Regions from separate parts of the Parageobacillus sp. KH3-4 genome, predicted to be linked through region 1. Evidence: a T-box and tRNA genes for the amino acid it is inferred to sense, from the RefSeq annotation. Region 1 holds a T-box; the other holds one or more tRNA genes.
The links. A T-box is a leader RNA that pairs with one kind of tRNA and senses whether it is charged. The one in region 1 lies ahead of leuS (leucine--tRNA ligase), so its partner is inferred to be a tRNA-Leu.

Region 1 (4,407 bases):
ACTCGCCATTTTCATTGACAAACAAGCGCCAAACGCGGTCCAAGAAGCGGCGCGCTCCATCCAATCCCTTTGTCGACCAGGCAATCGACGCTTCAAGCGGCCCCATGAACATTTCGTATAACCGCAGCGTATCAGCGCCATGGCTTTCGATAATATCGTCTGGGTTGACGACATTTCCTCTTGATTTACTCATTTTTTCATTGTTTTCCCCAAGAATCATTCCTTGGTTAAATAGTTTTTGGAACGGCTCTTTTGTCGGCACAACGCCGATATCGTATAAAAACTTATGCCAGAAACGCGCATACAATAAGTGAAGCACCGCATGCTCTGCACCGCCGATATATACGTCCACCGGCAGCCATTTTTTCAGTTTTTCCGGATCGGCAAGCTGTTTGTCGTTATGCGGGTCAATATAACGCAAATAATACCAGCAGCTTCCTGCCCATTGCGGCATCGTATTCGTTTCACGGCGTCCTTTTTTGCCTGTTTTCGGATCGACGACATTGACCCATTCCTCAATGTTCGCAAGCGGCGATTCTCCCGTGCCTGACGGCTTAATTTGATCCGTTTTTGGTAGCTTTAACGGAAGTTCTTCTTCCGGCACCGGTGTCATCGTGCCATCTTCCCAATGGATGATCGGAATCGGTTCGCCCCAGTAGCGCTGACGGCTGAACAGCCAGTCGCGGAGACGGTATGTGACTTTCTTTTGTCCTTTTCCATTGGCTTCTAGCCACTCAATCATTTTCTTGATCGCTTCTTCTTTGTTCAGGCCGTTTAAGAAATCGGAATTAATATGCTCGCCGTCTCCCGTGTACGCTTCTTTCGCAATATCGCCGCCGGCGACGACTTCCTTGATTGGCAAGTTAAATTTTTTCGCGAATTCGTAGTCGCGCTCATCATGCGCCGGCACGGCCATAATCGCGCCCGTACCATAGCTCATTAACACATAATCAGCAATCCAAATTGGCAGCTTCTCGCCAGTGACTGGATGAATCGCATATGCGCCGGTAAATACCCCTGTTTTTTCTTTCGCTAAATCGGTACGCTCAAGGTCGCTTTTGCTTTTAATGGAATCCAAATACGCTTCTACTGCCGCTCTTTGCTCTGGAGTTGTAATTTTTTCGACAAGCGGATGTTCCGGTGCCAACACGGTATATGTTGCGCCAAATAGGGTATCTGGGCGGGTCGTAAAGACCGTGAACGTTTCCTCGTGGCCATCCACTTCAAAGCGAATTTCCGCGCCTTCTGAACGGCCGATCCAGTTTCGCTGCATTTCCTTGATGCTTTCCGGCCAATCCAATTCTTCTAAGTCTTCCAAAAGGCGGTCTGCATACGCCGTAATGCGAAGCATCCACTGTCTCATCGGTTTGCGGATGACTGGATGGCCGCCGCGCTCGCTTCTGCCGTTAATGACTTCTTCGTTGGCAAGCACCGTTCCTAACGCAGGGCACCAGTTGACCGGCACTTCATCCATATAAGCTAAGCCTTTTTCATATAACTTCAAGAAAATCCATTGCGTCCATTTATAGTAATTTGGATCAGTCGTATTGATTTCCCGGTCCCAATCGTATGAAAATCCTAACGATTTAATTTGGCGGCGGAACGTATTAATGTTTTTCTCAGTAAATTCCGCGGGGTCGTTTCCGGTATCAAGGGCATACTGCTCCGCCGGCAAACCGAACGCGTCCCATCCCATTGGATGAAGCACGTTATAGCCTTGCATTCGTTTCATCCGTGCTAAAATATCTGTCGCCGTGTAGCCTTCCGGATGACCGACGTGCAGCCCCGCGCCGGACGGATACGGAAACATATCCAACACGTAAAATTTTGGCTTGTCATCGTCATCAACCGTTTTAAACGTTTTGTTTTTTTCCCAATAATCCTGCCATTTTTTCTCGATTTCGCGATGATTGAAGCTCATTGTCTTTCCTCCTGTCTTTTTGTCATATGAGATACACGTACGAAAAAACCCCCCATCCCAAAAGGGACGAGAGGTGAAAATTCCCGCGGTACCACCCTTATTAGCACGCGCCGACGCGCATGCTCACTCTCATCATTAACGCAGATTCACGGCGGGCATTACGAGGCGAAAGCCGCTCATGCCCGCAACTCCGAGGCGAGTTCGTGAACAAACTTCGGTTGACTCGCACCGACCGTCAACTCTCTGCCGCCCGTTTTGTTCACTACTACTCCTCTTCACCGTTATTTCCAATATTGTTCGTGATAATATTTTAAAAAATTTGTCGGTTGATTGCAAGTAGCGGAAAATGGAGCTTATATTCTATATATGCCGCTTTTATCCGCATGTAGCTAGTTATCCGTCTATTTTATGCCACATTTCCGGCGGATTTAGCTCATAGATGCCGTTTTCGCGATACATATAGTTATTCATGATAAATTCGCGGCGAATCGTTGCATAATCTTCATGGAATTTTTTAATGTACTCATTGATTTCTTTTTCTGTATACCGTTTTCCCGGCTTCAACCCTTTCAGCATATGCTCAAGCACAATCAACTTCTTCTTTCTTTGCGCTGGAATATTTTTTAAACGGCCATCGCTCGTAAAAAAGTTGTCGATAATTTTTTGGCGCTCTGCGGCTTTTTCTTTCATTTCTTTTTTCACCTCGTTTTGTTCAGTCAAATCAAGCAGCGCACGCGTGTAATGCTTTACTACGGACGGCTGCAAGTAAAAATAAATGATGTTTCCATCGCGTCGTTCATAAACGATGTTTACGTCGCGGAGCTTTTTGAGATGATGGGTGATCGTCGCTGGGGTCAATCCAAGTTTCCCAGCAATTGCTTGACCGTGCAGCGGCCCTTGCGAAAGCAGTTTTATAATGCGAAGACGCGTTGGATCACCAATCGCCTTGAAAAATGTCACTAAACGATGAAGCTGCATGGCTACCCTCCTTTTTATATTTGATAATTATCTAATTAGATATATATCTAATTAGATGACCGTTGTCAACCTCTAATAAACAAAAAGCGGAGTAGAGGACATGTCTACTCCACGGTAACCGTTTGTTTCTTCCTTTTTTGCTTCTTTGGCAAGTTCCGAGCATAGAAAAACGTCGTGATAAGCGACAGCGCAGAAAAGAAAACAAGCGCGGCAAACATCATCGACCGAAATCCACTGATTTTATCAAATAATATTTCCCCAACCAAATTTCCAACCACGCTTGCCCCAGAATTCAACATAAGCACCATTCCAGCGACAGAAAGCGATTTTTCAAGCTGCCCATGAACGCCAATCGCATTCATCGTCCATAAAAAAGAAGCCAATGTCATGTTCATCGCCATGCCAATCATTAATATCCAAAGCATACAGGGCATCATACGTCCTTCTTCAATATTCGAACGCCAAAGTAACTGTATGTCGTTTGCAATAAAAAAAAGCTTGCCGACTTCGACAAGCTATTCTCCTACTCCGCGCGCTGCTTCGCTTTTTGCGGCTGCCCTCCTGTTTGTTCATACGCTTTCTTCGCTTGTTTTACTGGGTCCACCTCTTTTCCTAATTCAATATCATGATTGTTGATGCCGTTTCTCGTTTTTTGTTCTGGATTGTTCTGCTTCGAACGTTTTTGCACGACGCACCCCCTCCTTAATGATTGAGCAAAATCATTTCGTTTTGCAATTGCTGCAGCTGCAGGCGCATCCGGTGCAATTGTTCGCGCTGTTGCGCATTGCAGCTAAGCGCCAAATGCGCCAAATCATTCACTGCATTCTCCAGCATTTGCTGCGCTTGTGTATATTCCATGTCATTGTAATGTTCTTGCTTTTGCGCCTCTGTATATTGCTCTTTCGCATAACGAATAACATCTTCGCAATGTTGCAAAAATTCATCGACCGATTGCCGCGTTGCCATAACATTCCCTCCAACCGTATAATCGTTTCTCATCTTTTAATGTGCGCATTTTATTTTGCGGATATCACGTTAATGATTGGCAATAGTCGATTTTTCCCGCCAACCATGTTACAATGCTAAAATGATATGATTTTCGATAAGGAGGGAGCTGTGTTGAAGCAGCCCAACCCATTTCCATATACAAATGATCATAAACGTTACCATACATGGAACTACCATTTGCAGCAAACGTTTGGCCATAAAGTATTTAAAGTCGCTCTTGACGGCGGCTTTGACTGTCCAAACCGTGACGGGACGGTGGCCTATGGCGGTTGCACATTTTGCAGCGCGGCGGGATCGGGCGATTTTGCCGGCAATCGCGCAGATGACCTTGTTACCCAATTTAATCAAATGAAAGAAAAAATGCATAAAAAATGGAAAAGCGGAAAATATTTAGCTTATTTTCAGGCGTTCACGAATACACACGCTCCCGTCGGTGTATTGCGGGAAAAATACGAAACCGTCTTAAACTTGGACGGAGTTGTCGGGCTGTCCATCGCCAC
Region 2 (4,407 bases), 600 kb from region 1:
AATGACCCCGTAACTTCGGGAGAAGGGGTGCTCTCTTGGGTCTCAAGCCCGAGGGAGCCGCAGTGAAAAGGCCCAAGCGACTGTTTATCAAAAACACAGGTCTCTGCGAAGCCGAAAGGCGAAGTATAGGGGCTGACACCTGCCCGGTGCTGGAAGGTTAAGGGGAGCGCTTAAGCCGCAAGGCTGAAGGTGCGAACCGAAGCCCCAGTAAACGGCGGCCGTAACTATAACGGTCCTAAGGTAGCGAAATTCCTTGTCGGGTAAGTTCCGACCCGCACGAAAGGTGTAACGACTTGGGCACTGTCTCAACGAGAGACCCGGTGAAATCATACTACCTGTGAAGATGCAGGTTACCCGCGACAGGACGGAAAGACCCCGTGGAGCTTTACTGCAGCCTGATATGGAATTTTGGTATCGCTTGTACAGGATAGGTGGGAGCCTGGGAAGCCGGAGCGCCAGCTTCGGTGGAGGCGGCGGTGGGATACCACCCTGGCGGTATTGAAATTCTAACCCGCACCCCTTATCGGGGTGGGAGACAGTGTCAGGTGGGCAGTTTGACTGGGGCGGTCGCCTCCCAAAAGGTAACGGAGGCGCCCAAAGGTTCCCTCAGAATGGTTGGAAATCATTCGGAGAGTGCAAAGGCAGAAGGGAGCTTGACTGCGAGACGGACAGGTCGAGCAGGGACGAAAGTCGGGCTTAGTGATCCGGTGGTTCCGTATGGAAGGGCCATCGCTCAACGGATAAAAGCTACCCCGGGGATAACAGGCTGATCTCCCCCAAGAGTCCACATCGACGGGGAGGTTTGGCACCTCGATGTCGGCTCATCGCATCCTGGGGCTGTAGTCGGTCCCAAGGGTTGGGCTGTTCGCCCATTAAAGCGGTACGCGAGCTGGGTTCAGAACGTCGTGAGACAGTTCGGTCCCTATCCGTCGCGGGCGCAGGAAATTTGAGAGGAGCTGTCCTTAGTACGAGAGGACCGGGATGGACGCACCGCTGGTGTACCAGTTGTCCCGCCAGGGGCACCGCTGGGTAGCTATGTGCGGAAGGGATAAGCGCTGAAAGCATCTAAGCGTGAAGCCCCCCTCAAGATGAGATTTCCCATCGCGAAAAGCGAGTAAGATCCCTCGAAGATGACGAGGTCGATAGGTCCGAGGTGGAAGCGTGGCGACACGTGGAGCTGACGGATACTAATCGATCGAGGACTTAACCAAGCGGAACGGAAAAGCGAAGGAAGCCGCCCAGCGAAACGGCTTCTTCCAAACGGACGGTTATCTAGTTTTGAGGGAATGAAATTCCCCTTGACAATGTCATCGATTGAACTATAATAGAACTAGTTCGTTATTTGCCTAGTGACAATAGCGGAGAGGAAACACCCGTTCCCATTCCGAACACGGAAGTTAAGCTCTCCAGCGCCGATGGTAGTTGGGGCCAGCGCCCCTGCGAGAGTAGGTCGTCGCTAGGCAGTTTATAATGGAGGATTAGCTCAGCTGGGAGAGCACTTGCCTTACAAGCAAGGGGTCGGCGGTTCGATCCCGTCATCCTCCACCATTACTTGTCAAAGCAAAATCATTGTTTTTTATGACAGGCTATTCGCTCAGTAGAATAGCGCAACACATCTGTGAATTAATTGCAGTTGTCCTGAAGCATTTACTTCTTATGAGTAAGCTAGCAGAGGAATGGACAACAAAGAGTATAACATAACAGAATAGTTTTGTTTATTATGAGCCATTAGCTCAGTAGGTAGAGCATCTGACTTTTAATCAGAGGGTCGGAGGTTCGAATCCTCCATGGCTCACTTTTTAGCTGCGGGTGTGGCGGAATTGGCAGACGCACCAGAATCAGGATCTGGCGCCTTATGGCGTGGGGGTTCAAGTCCCTCCACCCGCACTTCATATTGAAGCTGCGGAAGTAGTTCAGTGGTAGAACACCACCTTGCCAAGGTGGGGGTCGCGGGTTCGAGTCCCGTCTTCCGCTCCAGTAACCGCCGGGGTGGCGGAATTGGCAGACGCACAGGACTTAAAATTCTGGGGTAGGTAACTACCGTGCCGGTTCGAGTCCGGCCCTCGGCATATGCGCTCGTAGCTCAATTGGATAGAGCATCTGACTACGGATCAGAAGGTTAGGGGTTCGAATCCTCTCGAGCGCGTCATTACGGGAAGTAGCTCAGCTTGGTAGAGCACATGGTTTGGGACCATGGGGTCGCAGGTTCGAATCCTGTCTTCCCGATTTAGAGAAAAGAGGGGGCCTTAGCTCAGCTGGGAGAGCGCCTGCTTTGCACGCAGGAGGTCATCGGTTCGATCCCGATAGGCTCCACTTATTTATTTAAAAATTTAATGTTCTTTGAAAACTGAACAAAACGAAGCGTCCACATAGAAAAGTGAAGGCGACTGAATAGCCCCGACAGGCGCTGGAGGACTCGCGAGGAGGCGGTTGCCGCCACAGCGAGACCGAAGCGTCCCGAGGGGCTAGGAGCCGAAGCTGAAGATAAGCCAATCCACTTTCTATGGAGAGTTTGATCCTGGCTCAGGACGAACGCTGGCGGCGTGCCTAATACATGCAAGTCGAGCGGACCGGGCGGAAGCTTGCTTCCGCTTGGTTAGCGGCGGACGGGTGAGTAACACGTGGGTAACCTGCCCGTAAGACCGGGATAACTCCGGGAAACCGGAGCTAATACCGGATAACACCGAAGACCGCATGGTCTTTGGTTGAAAGGCGGCTTCGGCTGCCACTTGCGGATGGGCCCGCGGCGCATTAGCTAGTTGGTGAGGTAACGGCTCACCAAGGCGACGATGCGTAGCCGGCCTGAGAGGGTGACCGGCCACACTGGGACTGAGACACGGCCCAGACTCCTACGGGAGGCAGCAGTAGGGAATCTTCCGCAATGGACGAAAGTCTGACGGAGCGACGCCGCGTGAGCGAAGAAGGTCTTCGGATCGTAAAGCTCTGTTGTTAGGGAAGAAGAAGTGCCGTTCGAACAGGGCGGCACGGTGACGGTACCTAACGAGAAAGCCCCGGCTAACTACGTGCCAGCAGCCGCGGTAATACGTAGGGGGCGAGCGTTGTCCGGAATTATTGGGCGTAAAGCGCGCGCAGGCGGTCCCTTAAGTCTGATGTGAAAGCCCACGGCTTAACCGTGGAGGGTCATTGGAAACTGGGGGACTTGAGTGCAGAAGAGGAGAGCGGAATTCCACGTGTAGCGGTGAAATGCGTAGAGATGTGGAGGAACACCAGTGGCGAAGGCGGCTCTCTGGTCTGTAACTGACGCTGAGGCGCGAAAGCGTGGGGAGCAAACAGGATTAGATACCCTGGTAGTCCACGCCGTAAACGATGAGTGCTAAGTGTTAGAGGGGTTACCCCTTTAGTGCTGTAGCTAACGCGTTAAGCACTCCGCCTGGGGAGTACGGCCGCAAGGCTGAAACTCAAAGGAATTGACGGGGGCCCGCACAAGCGGTGGAGCATGTGGTTTAATTCGAAGCAACGCGAAGAACCTTACCAGGTCTTGACATCCCCTGACAACCCTGGAGACAGGGCGTTCCTCCCTTCGGGAGGACAGGGTGACAGGTGGTGCATGGTTGTCGTCAGCTCGTGTCGTGAGATGTTGGGTTAAGTCCCGCAACGAGCGCAACCCTCGCCCCTAGTTGCCAGCATTCAGTTGGGCACTCTAGGGGGACTGCCGGTGACAAACCGGAGGAAGGTGGGGATGACGTCAAATCATCATGCCCCTTATGACCTGGGCTACACACGTGCTACAATGGGCGGTACAAAGGGCTGCGAACCCGCGAGGGGGAGCGAATCCCAAAAAGCCGCTCTCAGTTCGGATTGCAGGCTGCAACTCGCCTGCATGAAGCCGGAATCGCTAGTAATCGCGGATCAGCATGCCGCGGTGAATACGTTCCCGGGCCTTGTACACACCGCCCGTCACACCACGAGAGCTTGCAACACCCGAAGTCGGTGAGGTAACCCGCAAGGGAGCCAGCCGCCGAAGGTGGGGCAAGTGATTGGGGTGAAGTCGTAACAAGGTAGCCGTACCGGAAGGTGCGGCTGGATCACCTCCTTTCTAAGGACATCATCGTGAAAATAAAGTGGACGCGGAGTTTTGTTCAGTTTTGAAGGAACATTGGTTGTTCCTTCAAATGCTTTGCGCCTGCGTCTATGAACGGATGCAGGAGAAATCAATTGGTTCCTTGAAAACTAGATAACCGAAAGGAAGAAGCCGGGAAGCGAAGGCGGCGAAGATAAAGCCGAGTTTCGCATGGTTAAGTTAGAAAGGGCGCACGGTGGATGCCTTGGCACTAGGAGCCGATGAAGGACGGGGCAAACGCCGAAACGCTTCGGGGAGCTGTAAGCAAGCGTTGATCCGGAGATGTCCGAATGGGGGAACCCACTGCCCGTAATGGGGCAGTATCC

Region 2: it encodes a tRNA-Leu, which carries the amino acid that the T-box ahead of leuS (leucine--tRNA ligase) is inferred to sense. The anticodon was not compared.

Annotation. Positions count from the first base shown of each region.
Region 1 covers NZ_AP025627.1:692,504-696,910, reverse strand. The annotation lists gene leuS (leucine--tRNA ligase) at 1-1,921, opposite strand, end outside; T-box leader at 1,981-2,209, opposite strand; gene MWM02_RS03580 (DUF2087 domain-containing protein) at 2,315-2,899, opposite strand; gene MWM02_RS03575 (MFS transporter) at 3,004-3,324, opposite strand; gene MWM02_RS03570 (hypothetical protein) at 3,423-3,587, opposite strand; gene MWM02_RS03565 (YtzC family protein) at 3,602-3,865, opposite strand; gene mnmL (tRNA modification radical SAM protein MnmL/YtqA) at 4,019-4,407, shown strand, end outside.
Region 2 covers NZ_AP025627.1:90,861-95,267, forward strand. The annotation lists rRNA gene MWM02_RS00455 (23S ribosomal RNA) at 1-1,211, shown strand, start outside; rRNA gene rrf (5S ribosomal RNA) at 1,346-1,462, shown strand; tRNA gene MWM02_RS00465 (tRNA-Val) at 1,473-1,548, shown strand; tRNA gene MWM02_RS00470 (tRNA-Lys) at 1,723-1,795, shown strand; tRNA gene MWM02_RS00475 (tRNA-Leu) at 1,806-1,887, shown strand; tRNA gene MWM02_RS00480 (tRNA-Gly) at 1,903-1,977, shown strand; tRNA gene MWM02_RS00485 (tRNA-Leu) at 1,984-2,069, shown strand; tRNA gene MWM02_RS00490 (tRNA-Arg) at 2,073-2,146, shown strand; tRNA gene MWM02_RS00495 (tRNA-Pro) at 2,153-2,226, shown strand; tRNA gene MWM02_RS00500 (tRNA-Ala) at 2,241-2,313, shown strand; rRNA gene MWM02_RS00505 (16S ribosomal RNA) at 2,501-4,057, shown strand; rRNA gene MWM02_RS00510 (23S ribosomal RNA) at 4,255-4,407, shown strand, end outside.